DNA from 2 places in the Cupriavidus sp. PET2-C1 genome. Region 1 is predicted to be linked to the other one. Evidence: predicted binding sites of a transcription regulator. Region 1 holds the regulator's gene; the other holds the start of a gene.
What was found. The regulator FliA, encoded in region 1, starts transcription of late flagellar genes. The targets are predictions, from matches to a motif close to CTAAAGTTTNNNNNNNNNNNGCCGNTA.
Positions count from the first base shown of each region.

Region 1 (9,365 bases):
CTTCGTAACGGAGCGGCCATGTCCGAAGAAAGCGATCTCGAGAAAACCGAACCTGCCTCAGCGCGGCGCCTGGAAAAGGCGCGCGAAGAGGGGCAGGTCGTGCGTTCGCGCGAGCTCGCCACGCTGATCATGCTGATGAGTGGCGTAGTGGGCCTGTCGACGCTGGGCGGCACGCTTGCCAACAAGCTCGATGCCGTGTTGCACGCCAGCCTGGCTTTCGAGCCGGCGATTGCCTTCGACACCACGCGCATGATGTCGCGCTTTGGCATCGCGGTCTGGGAGGGCCTGCTGGCCTTCCTGCCGCTGCTGCTGTTCTTTGGCGCGGCAGCGCTGGCCGGCCCCATGCTGCTGGGCGGCTGGATGTTCTCCGCCAAGTCCTTCGCCCCGGATTTCTCCCGCCTCTCGCCGCTCAAGGGGCTGGGCCGGTTGTTCTCCTCGCAGTCGCTGGTGGAGCTGACCAAGGCCATTGCCAAGGCGCTGCTGGTTGGCAGCGTGGCCGGCTGGGTGTTGTGGCGGCGGTTGCCCGAGGCCATCGCGCTGATGAGCGCGCCGATCCACGAAGCGCTGCTGCACATGCTGGAGATGGTGCTGAGCGGCACCGCGATGGTGGCGGGTTCGCTGGTGCTGGTGGCCGCGCTCGACGTGCCCTGGCAGTACTGGACCTTCTACAAGAAGCTGCGCATGACCAAGGAAGAGGTCAAGCAGGAGCACAAGGACAGCGATGGCGACCCGCACATCAAGGCGCGCATCCGCCAGCAGCAACGTGCCATGGCCAAGCGCCGCATGATGTCCGAAGTGCCCAAGGCGGATGTGGTGGTCACCAACCCCACCCACTTCGCCGTGGCGCTGCGCTACGAAGAAGGCCGCATGAGCGCGCCGCGCGTGGTCGCCAAGGGCAGTGACGCGATTGCCGCGCGCATTCGCGAGATTGCCGTCGAGAACGGCGTGCCGTTGCTGTCCGCGCCGCCGCTGGCGCGCGCGCTGCATCGTCACGTCGAGCTGGGCAGGGAAATCCCTGCCGGCCTGTACACCTCCGTGGCCGAAGTCCTGGCCTGGGTCTATCAACTGAAGCACTGGCACCACAGCAGCGGCCCGCATCCGGCGGCACCCTCCGATCTGCTGGTGCCTGACGAGTTAGCCGTACCGGAAAGCCAAGCATGAACGCATTGACCTCGCTGTTCAAACTGCCGGGGGGCCAGACAGGCGGGCAGATGAAGGCCCTGGCCGGCCCGTTGCTGATCATCATGATCCTCGGCATGATGATCCTGCCGCTGCCGCCCTTTATCCTGGATCTGCTGTTCACGTTCAACATCGCCCTGTCGATCATGGTGCTGCTGGTGGGCATGTACACCCAGAAGGCGCTGGACTTCGCCGCCTTCCCGGCGGTGCTGCTGTTCACCACGCTGCTGCGGCTGTCGCTCAACGTGGCCTCGACCCGGGTCGTGCTGATGGAAGGGCACACCGGGCCGGATGCCGCGGGCAAGGTGATCGAGGCCTTCGGCCACTTCCTGGTCGGCGGCAACTTCGCGGTGGGCATCGTGGTGTTCGCGATCCTGGTGGTGATCAACTTCATGGTCATCACCAAGGGCGCGGGGCGTATCGCCGAAGTTGGCGCGCGCTTCATGCTCGACGCCATGCCCGGCAAGCAGATGGCGATCGACGCCGACCTCAACGCCGGCCTGATCAATGAAGACGGCGCCAAGAAGCGTCGTGCCGAGGTCTCGCAGGAATCGGACTTCTACGGCGCGATGGACGGCGCCAGCAAGTTCGTGCGCGGCGATGCCGTGGCGGGTCTGATGATCATGTTCATCAACGTCGGCGCCGGCATGGTGGTGGGCATGGTGCAGCATGACCTGGACTTCGCCACCGCGGTGCGCAACTACACGCTGCTGACCATCGGCGATGGCCTGGTCGCGCAGATCCCGGCGCTGGTGATTTCCACCGCCGCGGGTGTGATCGTCTCGCGGGTCTCCAATGAGCAGGACGTGGGCCAGCAGCTGACCGGCCAGCTGTTCTCCAATCCGCGCGTGCTCTACCTGACCGGCGCCATCATTGGCATGATGGGCATCATCCCGGGCATGCCGCACTTCGCCTTCCTGGCCTTTGCCGGCGCGCTGGTGTGGTTCGGCCGCTACGTGGCACGCCGCGACGTGGCGCAGGCGCAGGAAAAGAAGCGCGAGGACCGTACCCCCACAGTGGCGCCTGAATCGACCGAAGCCAGCTGGGACGATGTCACCCTGGTCGATCCGCTCGGCATGGAAGTGGGCTATCGCCTGATCCCGCTGGTGGACCGCGCGCAGAACGGCGAGCTCCTCGGGCGCATCAAGAGCATCCGCAAGAAGGTGGCGCAGGAGATCGGCTTCCTGGTGCCCGTGGTGCATATCCGCGACAACCTGGAGCTCAAGCCCAACGCCTACCGCATCACGCTCAAGGGCGTGGAGATCGGCCGCGGCGAAGCCGCGCCCGGGCAGTGGATGGCGATCAACCCCGGCCAGGTGTCCGGCGCGCTGCCGGGCACGCCCAGCCAGGACCCGGCCTTCGGCCTGCCCGCGGTGTGGATCGAGAGCGGCCTCAAGGAGCAGGCACAGACCTACGGCTACACCGTGGTGGACGCAAGCACGGTAGTGGCGACTCACCTCAACCACCTGATCCACATACACGCGGCCGAGTTGCTTGGCCGCCAGGAAGTGCAGGCGCTGCTCGACCGCATCGCCAAGGAATCTCCCAAGCTCACCGAAGACCTGGTTCCCAAGGTCATCACGCTCACCGCGCTGCAAAAGATCCTGCAGAACCTGCTGGACGAAAGCGTGCCGATCCGCGACATGCGCACCGTGCTGGACGTGGTGGCCGAGCACGCGCCCAAGGTCAGCGATCCCAACGAGCTCACCTCGCTGGTGCGCATGGCGCTGGGCCGCGCCATCACCCAGCAGTGGTTCCCCAACGGCGCCGACCTCCAGGTCATCGGCCTTGACGCTGGCTTGGAACGCGTGCTGTCACAGGCGCTCACTAACGGCGGCGGCATCGAGCCGGGCCTGGCCGATGCGCTGCTGCAGCAGACGCACGGCGCGGTGACCAGGCAAGAACAGCTGGGGCTGGATCCGGTGCTGCTGGTGCCGCATCCGCTGCGCCCGTTGCTGGCGCGCTTCCTGCGCCGGACCATGCCGCAACTCAAGGTGCTCTCGCATGCCGAGGTGCCGGACAACCGAAATATCAGGATCACCGCCATGATCGGTGGCACAGCGTGAGGGGTTTCGCAAAATGAGCGTAGCTAAATTCGTGGCGGCCAATGGCCGCGAGGCCTTGCGCCAGGTGCGCGAGGCGATGGGGCCGGATGCCGTGGTGCTGTCCAACCGCACCGTCGAAGGGGGGGTGGAGATTGTCGCGATGCGCGACACCGATCTCGGCGCCATCTCCAGCAACGCGCCCGTGTTCACGCCGCCGCCGGCTGCCGCGGTCGCCGTCGACGGCGCCCTTGGCGACTTGCGCGGCGAGCTGCAGACCATGCGCGCCATGATGGAGCGCCAGTTCTCCGGCGTGGGCACGCACAGCCTGCCGTCGATCGGCGGAGACCCGTTGCGCGATTCGCTGTTTACCTGGTTAGTGACCGCTGGCTTCTCCGGGCAGCTCGCCCGTTCGCTGCTGGGTCACTTGCCGCTGGGCCATGACCGGCCCGCCGCCATGACCTGGATCCGCCAGGAGCTTGCGCGCAAGGTGCCGGTGCTGAACGACGAAGATGCGCTCTTCGCCCAGGGCGGCGTGCTGGCGCTGGTGGGCCCCACCGGCGTGGGCAAGACCACCACCACCGCCAAGCTGGCCGCGCGCTTCGTGCTCAAGCACGGCCCGGAACGCCTGGCGCTCCTGACCACCGACACGTTCCGGATTGGCGCGCACGAGCAATTGCGCATCTATGGCGACATCCTTGGCGTGCCCGTGCATGCGGTCAAGGACGCGGCCGACCTGCGCTTCGCGCTGGCGGCGCTGACCGAGAAGCACCTGGTGATCATCGACACCGTGGGCATGAGCCAGCGCGACCGCAACCTGTCCGAGCAGATCGCCATGCTGGCCGGCGTGCAGGCGCCGGTGCAGCGCATCCTGCTGCTCAACGGCGCCAGCCACGGCGACACGCTCAACGAAGTCGTCCACGCCTACCGTCACGATGCCACGCCCGACGGCGGCATCGACGGCTGCATCGTCAGCAAGCTGGATGAGGCCACGCACCTGGGCTCCGTGCTCGACGTGGTGATCCGCCACCGCTTGCCGGTGTACTACGCTTCCACCGGCCAGCGCGTGCCCGAGCACCTTGAGCTCGCCAACGGCGCGGCCCTTGTCGAGCGCGCCTTCCAGACGCCGCGCCGCGGCTCGGTGTTTGCCGACGCGGAAGCCGCGCGCCGCGCCATGCCCGCGCAGGACGACAGCGAAGCCGCGCGCGCGGCCAGCCCAGGCGGCGCCGACGGCATGCTGCGCTCGCTCGCCGACAGCGCCAACGCGGTGGGCGATTGCGTGGAGCAACTGAACGCTGGCAGCTATAGCTTTGAACTGGTCCGCTCGCTGTGGCAGCAACGCAATGAGAGCGCACCCTCGCCGCGCCTGATGGCGCAGCAAGTGCGCGAGGCCGCCTGCCGCGACCTCGCCCGCCATTGCGACCGCTTCGTGCTGTCGCTGAGCGCAACGGTGGCCGCACCGGTGGCGGGACGGCGCGCGCCGCGCCCATGGCAGCACACGCTGTTCCTGGCGGACCGCGACGGCCTGCCGCTGGCGGCCGCTGCCGCACCCGCAGGCCGCACCGGCCCGGCGCTGCAAGGCGGCCAGGGCGGATGGGAAGCCGATGCCGCCACGCTGTGCGCCGCCATCGCCGCCGCCCGTACCGTGGTCAACGTACTCGACGCCATGCCTGCCGCCCCCGTGCTGGCACGCTGGCAGCAAGCTGGCGAGCGCTGGCTGGCTACCGCACGCAAGACCACCCGCGTGGCCAGCGGCGGTGCCGCCGTCAAGCTCGATGCGCTGGCCGAGACGCTGACCTTCCACGCCGTGCATGACATGGACTATCGCGGCCGCGATGCGGTGCAGTGGATCGCGCAATGCCCGGTGCGCGTGCTCGAAGGCCAGGCCCGCGGCGCCCGCTCCGCCGCCGAGGGCGGCACCGATGCCGGCTTGCTGGTGTCGCGCGTGGTCGACCGCGAGAACGGCCAGACGCTCGCCGTGCACTACCTGCTGTGCGACCCGGCGCTGTCGGCCGAGGGCGCGCAACTAGCACGCTGGGCCCGCTGGGCCGAAGCCGGCGAAGCGCAACTGCGCACGCTGCGCCATGCGCTGGACCACCTGGGCCAAGGCGACGGCGGCAATGAACCCGCACAGGCCGAAGCGCAGGCCTGCGCCCGCTTGCTCGCGCTGCAGATGGGTGTGGCCGCGCTGCGCCTCGAGCAGGCCTGCGATGATTCGGTCGCTGCATTCCTGGCGCGGCTGACCGGCCGCGCGCCGGCTCGCCAGGCTTGCGGCGCCGCTGTGCTGGTCGAAGGCATCGGCCGTTTGCTGGCCTTGCTCGACGTGCTGGAAAACTATCCCGCCCGCAGCGGCCGCGCCACGCAGCCCGCCGTTCAGGAAGCGCCGGAGCAGACGTTCCAACTGGGCGTCGCCGGGGGCCAGCTCGAGGCGCGCATGAGCGCAAGCCGCGTGTTCGAGACGCTGGCGCAGGGAGAATAAGCCGTGAATTCACTCGCAACCGACCAGGCGGAAAGCCTGCGGCGCATGTTGGCGCCACGCGCCACGCGCCGCATTGCCGTGGTCGCAAGCGATGCCGGTGCCGGGGCCACCACGGTGGCACTGGGGCTGGCCAACGCCCTTGCCCTGCAAGGCGAACGCGTGCTGCTCGTCGATGAGGACCGCTTCGGCGCCCGCGCCACCCGGCTTGCCGGCGCCATGCCGGAAGGCACCCTGGCCGCGGTGCTGGGAGGCGCGGTGACGCTCGACGCAGCGCTCGGCAAGCGTCCCGCCGGCACCGTTGCCGTGCTGCCGGGCAGCCCCCAGGCCAATGGCGACCTGCAGTTGCTCAAGTCGTTTCGCACCGTGCTCAGCGATGCCCGCAGCGATGCGGATGGCGGCTTGTCGCAAATGGCTGGCGCGGCGCACAACCTCATCGTGGTGCTGCGCGCGGAGCCGGCCTCGATCAAGGCCGCATACGCTTGCATCAAGCAGCTCAATCACCTGTACGCCTGCCGGCGTTTCCACCTGGTGATCAACGCCGCCGCCGGGGACGCTGCCGCCAGTGCGGTGCTGGGCAACCTGGCCCGTACCGCCAGCCAGTACCTTGGCGTCGAGGCCAGCCCCGCGGGCAGCCTGCCGCACGATCCGCTGGTCGAGCGCAGTACCGCATTGGGCCGTTGCGTGGTCGAGGCCTTCCCGGCCGCGCCCGCCACCGCCGCATTGCGCCGAATTGCCACAGGCATTGCCAGCTGGCCAATGTCCTCCGATCCCCGTTCAACCCTGTCGGCGCCAATGGCGCCGACGGCCACGGCCCTGGCTTAAGCGCCGGGACCTGCAAGCTAGGACTCACGAGAATTCCACCATGTATACGATTCAGGGAAAGCTCGAACAGACTGATACCGTGACGGCGCATGCGTCGCTGGTGCGTCGCATCGCCTTGCAACTGGCGGCCAAGCTGCCTGCCAGCGTGCAGCTCGATGACTTGATCCAGGCCGGCATGATCGGCCTGCTCGACGCCGCCAAGCGCTATGAAGACACCCACGGTGCGCGTTTCGAGACCTACGCCAGCCAGCGCATTCGCGGCGCCATGCTCGACGAGGTGCGCGCCAACGACTGGCAGTCGCGCAGCCTGCGCCAGTTCACGCGGCGGATCGAGCGCACCGTGCGCGGCCTGGAGCAAACGCTGGGCCGTGCGCCGCTCGATTCCGAAGTGGCCCAGGAACTGGAGCTGCCGCTGGACGAATACCAGACGCTGCTCAACGAGGTCTATGGCTGCCAGCTGCTGCACTATGAAGACTTCGAGCGCTCCGGCGAAGAGGACTTCCTGGACCGGCACCTGAGCGTGAGCGATGACGGCAACCCGCTCACGGTGCTGATGGAGAGCGGCATGCGCGAAGCGCTGATCCGCGCCATCGAGCGCCTGCCCGAGCGGGAGAAGCTGGTGCTGTCGCTGTGCTATGACCAGGAGCTGAACCTGCGGGAAATCGGCGCGGTGCTGGAAGTCACCGAGTCGCGCGTGTGCCAGATCCGTAGCCAGGCGATCACACGGCTGCGTTCGCAGTTGCGCGGGTTGCTGTGAGCCACTGGCCCAAGCGCTTCGCCGCGTTGACGCTCGCCGTGGCGTGCTGCCCGGCACTGGCAGCGCCTGGCGGGCAGGCGTTGCATAGCTGGTCGGCTTCGGTGAACGGGCCTGCGCTATACAGCAAAGGCCTGCGTACCGTTTCCGTCCCGATTTCACCGACCGGCTATCTGCCGCAGGCGCAGGGCGCAATCACGACAGTGCGGTGGCGCTATAGCTTCTCGCGTACGCCGCCGAATGCACTGCAGGCTTACCTATGCAATGCGCAACGGTGTGTATTGCTTTCGGGGGCTGAGGGGCTGACCGAGGCGTTTAGCGGGGATGACGCTGCCAAGGGCTTTGTGTTTGCCTTTCAGGTGCCGGGGAAGGGGGCGTTGACGCCGGTTTTGATTGGGCAGGCTAATGAGGTTACGGTTGGGTTTCGGTGAGGGGGGGTGCTTAGCCGCAACCGCAACTGCTTAACCGCAACTGCTTAACTGCAACTTCAACTGCAGTTTCACCACCCCTGCGGGGCGGCGACCTACTTTCTTGTCTCGCCAAGAAAGTAGGCAAAGAAGGCGACCCGGATGCGGCGCCGCATAACGGGAGATTCAAACCTTTACGGCTCGCTTCGCATCGCGCTTGGGTGTTCCCCGCCTGGGGGGCGGGTCACACGGCTAAACCGAGGCGTTGGCCAATTCCCCCCAGCTGGTTTGCTCCCCTCTCCCACTTGTGGGAGAGGGGCCGGGGGAGAGGGCGGGCACTCGCAAGAACGAGATGCCACAAACTACCCAGCTCAACCGCTACCCCATTCAACCAGTCGCCAGACTGACCCCTTGCGGCCCGGTCTGCGCGCGCCCGTCGCGCCCATACAGCGTCGTGTTGTCACCCCGTTGCCGCAACGCCAGAATCGCTTCCTCGGTGAACTCGAGGTGCGCATCCACAACCGCGGCATTCAGCGCATTGGCGTCGCTTGCAGCGCGTGCCGCAAACACCAGCGTCCGCCATGCGGCTTCCACCGATGGATCGATCTGGCGCCCGAACAGCTGGCCGCCCGCGCCGGTGCGAATTCCCATGGCGCCCATCTGCGCCTCGCGCGTGCGCGTCAGCGCGCCCAGCAATCCGGCCAGTTCGACCTTGCGTTCCAGCACCCCGGCAAGGGCCTGGTAATCGCCGGCCTTGATCAGGCTTCTTTCTTCGCCCAGCACGGTGGCGAACTCCTGCGCGAGCTCGGTTTCGCGGCGCAGGTTCTGGATCAGGGACTGGCTCATGGCTTGCCTATCTTGGGGTGGGGTTGGCGATGCGGCCCGTAGCAAGCCGCGGTGTCAGGCGCCGCCGCTGAGTTCGCGCAGGGACGCGAGCAGGCCGTCGGCGATCTTGCTTGGGTCGATCTTGATGCGGCCTTCGGAGATGGCCTGGCGGATCTCTTCGACCTTGGCGGTGTCGATATCGTCGTCATGGTCTTCTACCATGCGCGCGCCGATCTCGCGCACCTGGGCCGACAGGGGGCTGCTGACGCGTACGCTGGACGTCTCCGGGGCAGCCGTCGATCCGGGGGCGCCGGCCACGCTGCGCACGGCGCCGTCGATGGCGTCGCTCGGCCTCGACGAGGTGGTCTGATTGATCTTCACGATGATTCCTTGCTGGGTACCTTTGGCTTATCGGATGCTTCGGGCGAAACTTTAGGTCGAATTGCGGCGCCGCGGCGCCGTTTTTCCGGCCCCGGAGCGCGCGGTATTGTCTCATGAGCCGACCCATGAGACGCATGCGCAACTCCAGGCGTCGCCGTCCCGACTCCCTATTGCTGCAGCACCACCGTGTCACCGTTGCGCACCAGCGCATTGACCACCTGACCGCTCTTGAGGCGCACCTGGACGTTGTTGCCCACCGCGGCCTCGGCCATGACCTTGCCTTCGCTGCTGAGCTGGAACGAATCGCCTTCCACCAGCACAGTCACGTTCTGGCCCTGGCGTACGGCAATGGCTTTCTTCAGCAGATCCATCCGCATCGGGGAACCCGCCGCGATGCGGTTGGCCGCCACCGCGCCGCTCACCTGGGCGGGATCCGTCACCACCGCGCGCGGCAGCGATGCCAGGTCGCCCTGGCG
Region 1 covers NZ_CM137260.1:2,588,384-2,597,748, forward strand. Annotated here, with positions in the region: gene flhB (flagellar biosynthesis protein FlhB) at 19-1,161, shown strand; gene flhA (flagellar biosynthesis protein FlhA) at 1,158-3,245, shown strand; gene flhF (flagellar biosynthesis protein FlhF) at 3,259-5,700, shown strand; gene ACX12D_RS31595 (MinD/ParA family ATP-binding protein) at 5,704-6,522, shown strand; gene ACX12D_RS31600 (RNA polymerase sigma factor FliA) at 6,563-7,279, shown strand; gene ACX12D_RS31605 (flagellar protein FlhE) at 7,276-7,707, shown strand; gene ACX12D_RS31610 (flagella synthesis protein FlgN) at 8,071-8,529, opposite strand; gene flgM (flagellar biosynthesis anti-sigma factor FlgM) at 8,584-8,889, opposite strand; gene flgA (flagellar basal body P-ring formation chaperone FlgA) at 9,057-9,365, opposite strand, start outside.

Region 2 (9,365 bases), 490 kb from region 1:
GCGGGCGCTGACCGATTTTTCAACCGGCGACATCACCCACACGCTGCACTACCTGCTCAAGCTGCTGGAAAACATGAAGGGGCTGGATGCCGAAGGCGCCGCGACGGAGGACGGGCGGGAGTGAGGCGTCATGCGTGAGGGGGGATGACGCAAACCGGCTGCCAGCACCGGCTTGCGCTATTGCGCATCATTGCGTCATTACGCTGTCGCCTTATTCAGCCTTGATGCCGCGTGCGCGGATCAGCTCGGCCCAGCTCGCGCTTTCCTGGCGGATGCGCGTGGCGAGCGCATCGGGCGTGCTGGCAACCGGCTCCATGCCCTGGCGCGCCAGTTCCTCGCGCACCGCCTTGCCGGCGAAGACTTCGCGCACGTCGGCATTAAGCGCCTCCACCACCGGCGCCGGCGTGGCGTGCGGCACCAGCAGCGCGTACCACGAGCTGACCTCGATGCCGTGCACGCCCTGCTCCGCCAGCGACGGAATCGCCGGCGCCGCGGGCGAGCGTTTGGCCTGGGTCACGGCCAGCGCGCGCAACGCGCCGGAGCGGATGAAGGGCGCCAGCGTGGGCAGCGTGCCGAACAGGATCGGCACCTGCCCGCCCACCACGTCGTTGAGCGCCTGCGTGGTGCCCTTATAGGGCACATGTAGGAGCGCGATGCCGGTCTGCTGGCGAAACAGCTCGCCGGCCAGGTGCAGGCCGCTGCCCACGCCGGGGCTGGCATAACCAAGCGGCGGATTGGCGCGCTGTGCCAGCGCCACCAGCGCCTGTACGGAATTGGCGCGCACGGAAGGGTGCACCGCCAGCACATTGGGCGAACTTGCCAATAGCGAAACGGGAAGGAAGTCGCGCTCGACCTGATAAGACAGCGCCGGGAACAGCGTGGGGTTGATGGTCAGGTTGCCGGCCGGCGCCACCAGCAAGGTGCAGCCATCGCCCGCCGCGCGGCGCACCGCATCGATGCCGATATTGCCGTTGGCCCCGGGCTTGTTGTCCACCACCACGGTCACGCCGCGCCGCTGGTGCAAACCCTGCGCGAGCGTGCGCGCGAGCAGGTCGGCCGGGCCAGCCGCCGGGAACGGCACAATCATGCGCAGCGCACTGCAGGCTGAGGCGGCTGAGGTGGGTTTCGCGGCGTGAGCCGCGGGTGCCGCGCCAACCCACAGGCTGGCGAACGCGAGGCAGGCGGCGGCGGGCCAGCGCAGTGCACGCCTGAGGTTGGTTTTGGGCTTCGGATGTCGCACGGTAGGCCTGCTAATGGTTGGCGTGACGGGAGCGATCCCTTGGTTTTTGTTTTATATATAAAACAACAGATCGCTATTGAGACGAATGGAAATATAGCCGGCCATCTCCCCGAGTGAGACTAGGGTGAACCCTTGGTTTTTGGGGCAGCAGGTTTCGCGCCTAAACTAAAGACGGCACCCCGTTAGGCGCACATCGTCCATGCCACGTCCGCGGCACGCGAACACCGCCGCAAGGGGGCGAAAGGGGGCTGCCGTGCAAGGCTTCCAACTCACGCTGTTTACCATCGAAAACCGCCGCCACCACGGCAAGCAGTTATCCCACTGGCTGCTGCAGATCCTGCGCGAGCTGCAGATCCGCGGCGCCACGCATATGGTCGCGGCCGAAGGCATCGGCCATGACCGCCGCTTTCACACCTGGCATTTCGTGGAGCTGGCCGACCGGCCGGAGGAGATCACCGTGATTGCCACGGAGGAGGAAGTGCAGCGGCTGTTCGACCGCCTCGCCCTGGAAGACGTCCAGGTGTTCTACGCCAAGACGCCGGTGGAGTTCGGCTTCCTGGGAAAAAGCAGCACGCCAGAGGCGCGGAGCCCCTGACCTGGCCGGGCCACGCGGCCGCACTCGGCCGCGTACGCCAATCAATCCATGCTGGCCGCCACGCTGGCGCCAGTGCTGCCGCGCAAGGTGGCCTCCGGCAGACGCGCCACCAGGAAGGGCGCCACCAGCGACACGGCGGCGCTGAGCAGGAACAGCGTACGGAACGCCACCTCGGCCGCCGCCCGCACCGCGCCGGCATCGGCCGAGGCGCCCGCGTCGCCGCCCACCATGGCGCGGTGGAACATGCTCATCAGGACGTCCTCGCCGCCGGCCAGGTCCGCTATTCCCATGCCGCCACGGCGCAGCAGCGCGATCAGCACGGTGGTCAGCACCGCCACGCCGACCGCGCCGCCGAGCATGCGCGAGAAGGCGGTCAGCGCCGTGGCCACCCCTACCTGATGCGCGGGCACCGCGTTCTGGGTAGCGACCAAGCCACTCGGCAACTGCAGCCCGATGGCCAGGCCGAGAATCACCATCACCAGCGCGGTCAGCAGGACCGCATGCGGATCGACGAAAGCCAGCGCAACAATCGCCAGCGGGGCAACCAGCGAGCCCGCCAGCTGCAGCGGCTTGTAACGGCCGCTGCGCGTCATCAGCCGGCCCGAGACAAACGCGCCAAACGGGATGGACAGCGTCAGCGGCACCAGCCGCAGCGCGGCGCTATCGGCCTGCACGCCGCCCACCACCTGGAAGCGCAGCGGCAGCAGCACGGACATGGCGATCAGCTGGAAGAAGCACAGGAACAGCGTGATGCAGCAGATCGTGACCGTCGGCACGCGCAGCATGTCCAGCGGGATCATCGGGTCCGCCACCCGGCGCTCTTGCCACACGAACAGCACCATGGCGGCCACCCCGGCCACCAGCAGGCCAAGCGTTTGCGGCGTCGCGGCCGACTGCCCCTGCCCGAGCCGGGTCAGGAACACCAGCACGCCGGTCAGGCCGCCACCGAACAGCAGCGCGCCGACGTAGTCGATGCGATGGCGGCGCCCGCCCGCTGGCAGGTGCTTGAGCGCACGGCGGACCACCAGCAGCGCGATCAGCGCCAGCGGCAGATTGATCCAGAAAATCCAGCGCCACGACAGGTAATGCGCCAGGTAGCCGCCGATCACCGGGCCGGCCATGCTGGCCACGGCCCACACGCCGCTCACATAGCCCTGGTAGCGGCCACGGTCGCGCAGCGGCACCACGTCGGCAATAGTGGCCTGCGACACCGAGATCAGGCCACCGCCGCCCAGCCCTTGCAGGATGCGCGCGATGATCAGTTGCGGCATGGTCTGCGCCAGCGCGCACGCGATCGAAGCCAGGAAGAACAACACGATGGCAAACGACAGGACCGAGCGCCGCCCGAGCAGATCGGAGAGCTTGCCGTAGATCGGCGTCACCACCGTGGAGGCCACCAGGTAGGCCGAGACCACCCAGGCCATCTCCTCGAAGCCGTTAAGCTGCAGCGCGATCTCCGGCAGCACCACGGCCACGATCGATTGCTCCAGCGCGCCCAGCAGGATGGCCAGCATCAGCCCGAAAATGACCTGCATCACCGGCACCGGCGGAACCGGCGAGGGGACGGATGCCGCCTTGCCAGGTTTGCCGCCATCGCCCGCGGCCTCGGGGGAGGCGGAAGTGGCCGAAGCGGTCGCGGGTGACTGGGCGGGTGAAGGCGGAGCTGAAGCCGCCAGGAGGGGCGGCATGGAGACGGCGGTCATGGGCTGGGGCAGAGAGAACGCTTGCGGCGAGGGACATGGAGTGCGGCGCCACCGCGAACGGGCGGCATCGCTCCTGTCTGTTTTTGTATACAAGGGCGCTATTGTAGGCCTAAGCCTTGCGCCTTGCAGCCGCCCCGGCGCCTTGCCGGGCTCCTGACCTGAGTGCCGCCTGATCGACATTCAGGCGACATTCAAGGCAGCATTGCCGGACTCAGAACGATTCCCAGTCGCCCGCGGCCATGGCCGGGCTGCCGGCGGCCGGGGTGCGCGCGGCGCGGCGTGGCGCCGGTGCCACGGCGGCAGGCTTGGCCTGGCGCGCGGCGGGCAGTGCCTTGGAAGACAGCACAGGCTCGCGGCCCTGGCGCACCACCGGCGCGCGGGCCTTGCTGGGCAACACAGGCTCGCGGGTGGTGCGGACCGCGCCGGCGCGTGGCGCCACGGCGGCCGGCCGGGCCGCCGGCTTGGCAGCGCTTGCAGGTGCCACGCGTGCTGCCGGTGTTGCCGGTGTTGCATGCGCCATCTGCACCGCCTGGGCAGCACGAGCAGCCGGAGCCGCCGGTTTGGCGGGAGTCGGGCGAGCTGCAGCCTGGCGGACCGGCGGGTGGCTCTTGCCACCTGCGGCCGTATGTGCCGCAGGGCGCCTCCCGGCGGCTGCCGGCGCCACGCGCGCGGCCGAGACCACTCGCGCAGCCGCAGCCGCAGCCGGTGCGGGCGCCCGTGCAACATGCGTTTGCGCCGGTGTCACCTGGAACCTGGATACATCGTCGACCAGCCCGGCGGCCTGCTGCTGCAGGCTCTCGGCGGCGGCGGCGGCTTGCTCGACCAGCGCGGCGTTCTGCTGCGTCACGCTTTCCATCTGGCTGATGGCGCGGTTGACCTGCTCGATGCCGGAGGATTGCTCCTCGCTGGCCGCGGCGATCTCGCCCATGATGTCGGTCACGCGCTTCACCGCCCCGACAATGTCGTCCATGGTGCGGCCAGCGTCCTCGACCTGCTTGGCGCCATGGGCCACCTGCCCCACCGAGCCATTGATCAGCTGGCCGATCTCCTTGGCCGCCGACGAAGACCGCTGGGCCAGGCTGCGCACCTCCGCGGCCACCACGGCAAAGCCACGACCCTGCTCACCGGCGCGGGCGGCTTCCACGGCCGCGTTGAGCGCCAGGATATTGGTCTGGAAGGCAATCCCTTCGATCACACCGACGATTTCGGCGACCTTGGCCGACGATTGCGAAATATGCTGCATGGTCTCGACCACGCCGCGCACGGCGTTCCCGCCCGCCGTTGCCACGCCGGAAGCGCTGAGCGCCAGTTCGTTGGCATGGCGCGCGTTGGCCGCGTTCTGCTTGACCGTCGAGGTGAGCTGCTCCATGGATGCCGCGGTCTGCTCCAGCGATGCCGCCTGCTCTTCCGTGCGCTGGGACAGGTCGGTATTGCCCTTGGCGATGTCCCGGGTCGCGCCGTCGATCGATCGCGTCGCGCCCTGGATGCCGTGCACCAGCGTCGCCAGTTGCCCGAAAGCGCGCTCCAGCGCGCCCAGCATGCGGCCCATCTCGTCATCGCTGCTGGCGTGGATGACATAAGTCAGGTTGCCATGTGCGAGCGCTTGTGCCGCGTCCAGCGCCTGCCGTGCCGGGCGCGTGATCGAGCGCGTGATGCTGATGCCGAGGACGGCGGCCAGCGCGACCGCTGCGGCAGCCAAGCCCAGCAGCAGGTTGCGCGCCATCTCATAGCTGGCATTGGCCTCCAGCACGGCGGCAGCGGCCACCTTGCGCCCGCCGTCGGACAATTCGCTCAGCTTGTCGAAGTAAGGTGCCTGGGCCGCCGGCAGGGTCGCCACCAGCGCGCTGCGCGCGCTGTCGAACTCGCCGCCCTGCAACTGGCGCAGCACCGTGTCGAGCTGGGTGTCGTAAGCGTTGCGTGCCTCGATCAGGGCACGATAGGTTTCCTGGATCTCAGGCCTGGCGGACCTGGACAACCACTTCCCCAGTTCATCCAGCGTGCCGCGCATGTCCTGGCGCAGCGCGCCGATGCGCTCGGCGTTGCGGCGCACGGCGACAGGATCCTCATTCAGCGTGGCATCGCGCACCAGGATGCCGGTGCGCAGCGCATCTTGCTTGACACGCTCGATCTCCAGCACCTTGAACAGGCGCCCTTCCACTGTCAGGCGCATCGATTCGTTCATGGTGCGCAGGGACATCATGCCCAGCACGGCCACGGCAACCAGCAGCAGCGCCACGAGCGAAAACGCTACCGTCAGGCGCACCCCAATGCCAAAGTTTCGCAACCAACGCATCTTCCCGGCTCCTTTAACTCTTATCGCGCGCGCTTCATCCTCGCCCCGGACAGATTTCCGGAGCGACGCCGCATCGCGGGCTTAACGGCAGTACGGGAGCAAGCTTGAGGGCTAAACAGCGACTTCCGCAAAGAAGCGGAAAAATGCGGGATAGAAAGGAAATATAGAGGGGAAAAGCCCGGCAATTCGAGCGATTGCCCAGCTTCAACCTGTCGTCTAATGTCACCCATGCACTTCGAAGTGCCGCCTCCGGCGCTTGTCGTCGAGGGCGCACAACAAACAAAGTGGGCGCACAAAAAAAGAAGCCCACGCGCGGGGTGCTCGTAGGCTTTCCAGGACAGCTTTAGAGCCGAAAGGCCCTGAAGCGAATATAAACCTGCTTACATGAGGTGTAAATCCTATTTCTATCAGGGATATCTCTGATAGTAAAAGTGCCGAAAATGCCACGCAAGTGACGGATACCTGGCACGGGATGCATCGCAGTAGCGGGCCAGGGCCACCTTGTTGCCCGCAAACCCATGCCAGATAGGGAATGCGGGCGCCGGTGGCGTTGGGACTTGCCACGCACGCGCCTATCAATTCATAGGTTTGCAGTGTGATGCAATAGTTTTATTAGAGGAAAACCTCTACGCGAGACGCGCCCCCCAACCGTCAAGATTTGTAAAAAATTTTGTTACCCTCGCCCCTGAAGTATTCCCCTTCTCTTCTGGCGGCGTCGCCCGCCACAGCTTGCGGGGCAGCATCGGATCCACCGCCTGGACACAAACCAGGGCCGGTCCCGGCCCATGCCGCCTCGCCGTCCCGCGCCAGCACCGAGAGCGGAAGTTTTATCCCCCGCCCAGCCCAGGCCGTGCCCCAGCCGGCACCCAGCCATGCTGTCACACCCCATTTGCCCCGGCCCAGTCCCAGTTATTGGACCGTTGCCAGCCGCCAGAACCCGAGCGGGCTCTTCCGGAGAAGTTGTGAACAAGAAGGTAACCAGGATCGATCGCCCGAGCCGGAAACTGCAGCACCTGCAGCTCTCCACCCACAGCGCAAGTCGCAATCCTGTCGTCGTGCATCTATCGAACGGCATTCGGCTGCACGGCGTGATCATGGCAGCGGACAACTATATGGTGCTGCTGGCAGAGTCTGCGCAGGACCCGCTTCCGCAGATTGTCTACAAACATTCCATCGCCGTGATCACGCCGGCTCACGCTCCCGAGGCCATGGCCAGCGTGCCCGGGGCGGAGACCTCGCCGGAATTTGTCAGCTTATATACACCGCGTACCCGCAAGCGCCGCTAGGCGTTGCCGGCGTCACGCCGAAGGCCCGGCCGGGCTTGTTTCGCGCCAAATCCGCCACTCGTTTTCAAACCATCGCAAAGATCACTCTAAATCTTTTCCGGCCCCAACCGATAACCCAAACAACGGTGGCACTTCTCGCCCAGCATTGCCTGGCAGCCAACGTTGCGGCAACAGCCGGATTGCACAACTCACTTGTAAAAGAATAGGAGTCGTACCATGTCGATGGTCATCAATACCAACACGTTGTCCCTGATGACGCAGAACAACCTGAGCTCGTCGCAATCGTCGCTGAACAGCGCGATCCAGCGTCTGTCCTCGGGCCTGCGTATTAACAGCGCCAAGGATGACGCTGCTGGCCAGGCAATTGCCAACCGCTTCACCTCGAACATCAACGGCCTGACCCAAGCTCAACGTAACGCCAACGACGGTATCTCGCTGTCGCAAACGACTGAAGGCGCGCTGACCGAAGTCAACAACAACCTGCAAGCTATCCGTACCCTGGCCGTGCAAGCCGCAACGGGCAGCAACTCGGCAAGCGATCTGAAGTCGATCCAGGACGAAATCACCCAACGTATGGCTGAAATCGACCGTACGTCGCAACAGACCGACTTCAACGGCGTGAAGGTCCTGTCGTCGACCGCATCGTCGCTGAAGGTGCAAGTTGGCGCGCAAGACGGCCAGACCATCTCGATCGACCTGAAGGAAATCAGCTCGAAGACCCTGGGCATGACCGGCTTCACGGTTGCCAAGAACGCACTGCCGACCAGCGCCGCCATCACCACCGTTGCCGCTGCTACCGGTACCACCCCGGTTGCAGTCGACCTGTCCACCGCAGCAACCTCGCTGAGCACCGCTACCGGCTCGACCGTCAAGGCCAGCGACCTGTCGCTGAGCAACGTGCTGGACTCCGCCGGCAACGCCACCAACAGCTACGTGGTCAAGTACGGCAGCGACTACTACGCAGCTTCGGTCAACAACACGACCGGCAAGGTTCAACTGAACACCGCCAACGTGAAGGTCGGCGATGCAGCCAACGGCAACACTGGTAACACGGTGGCTGGCCAGCTGGTCAAGGTCGGCGCGGACACGTCCGGCAGCGCTGTTGCCTACGTTAGCCAAGGCGGCAACAACTACGCTCTGGACACCACCGCAGGCCCCGCAGCACTGGTCAACGCTGGCACCGCAGCCACCCCGACCGCCGTTACCAACGGTACCCAGATCGAACTGAGCACCAGCGGCAGCACCACTGCTACCACCGCCTTCACCGGCGTGGGCAGCACCAACCCGCTGACCACGATCGACGCCGCACTGGCAACGGTCGACAAGCTGCGCAGCTCGCTGGGCGCAGTGCAGAACCGCTTCAACTCGGCAATCTCCAACCTGGGTTCGGCTGTCACGAACCTGTCGGCATCGCGCTCGCGCATTCAAGACGCCGACTACGCGACGGAAGTGTCGAACATGTCGCGCGCCCAGATCCTGCAACAAGCAGGTACGGCTGTGCTGGCCCAGGCCAACCAGTCGACCCAAGGCGTGCTGTCGCTGCTGCGTTAATTCCGCAACAGTCGTCACCCTCCTAGTAGTGCCGGGCCTGCGGGCCCGGCACTACCGGGAATGCTTCCAGAGCGGTCTCCGCTCTGAAAGCGTTTCCACCGGGGCTTTTATGCTCCGACCCAACCGCCGCGAGACAGACCATGATCAGATCGCCCGAACTGCTATCGCCGATGACCGCCACGCCTGCCGCCACCCCGGCCTCGCCCGTGGATACGGCAGGCGCGCCGGCCGCCGGCCAGCAGGCGGGCTCAGCCTCGGCTGAGGGGGCCGCAGCCGCGAAAGCGGAAGCGGCCAGCTCCAGGGAGCTGGCCAGCGCGCTCGCCAGTCTCAACGAAGCCTTGCGGGCGACCCCGGTCGAGGTGCGGTTCAACATCGACCACGATACCCACCGCTTCGTGACGGTGGTGGTGGACAAGACCACAGGCGAAACCATCCGCCAGTTCCCCTCGAAAGAAGTCCTGCGCATCACCCGGGCCATTGACAAGCTGCAAGGCCTGCTGATTCACCAGACCGCTTGAGCGGCCAACCCTCCCCCCCTCGAACAAAGTCATCACAGGTAGCAATCATGAGTTCATCGATTTCGTCGCTTGGCGTTGGTTCCGGACTGGATCTGAGTACCTTGTTGACCAATCTGCAGTCGGGGGAACAGGCAAAGCTCACGCCAATCACGGACCAGCAGACGGCTGAGACCTCCAAG
Region 2 covers NZ_CM137260.1:3,074,316-3,083,680, reverse strand. Annotated here, with positions in the region: gene ACX12D_RS33700 (MarR family winged helix-turn-helix transcriptional regulator) at 1-124, shown strand, start outside; gene ACX12D_RS33695 (tripartite tricarboxylate transporter substrate binding protein) at 212-1,087, opposite strand; gene ACX12D_RS33690 (DUF190 domain-containing protein) at 1,494-1,835, shown strand; gene ACX12D_RS33685 (MDR family MFS transporter) at 1,877-3,370, opposite strand; gene ACX12D_RS33680 (methyl-accepting chemotaxis protein) at 3,750-5,831, opposite strand; gene ACX12D_RS33675 (RNA chaperone Hfq) at 6,794-7,117, shown strand; gene ACX12D_RS33670 (FliC/FljB family flagellin) at 7,334-8,668, shown strand; gene ACX12D_RS33665 (flagellar protein FlaG) at 8,809-9,186, shown strand; gene fliD (flagellar filament capping protein FliD) at 9,234-9,365, shown strand, end outside.
Region 2: the regulator FliA is predicted to act here: its motif matches at 7,204-7,230, upstream of ACX12D_RS33670 (FliC/FljB family flagellin).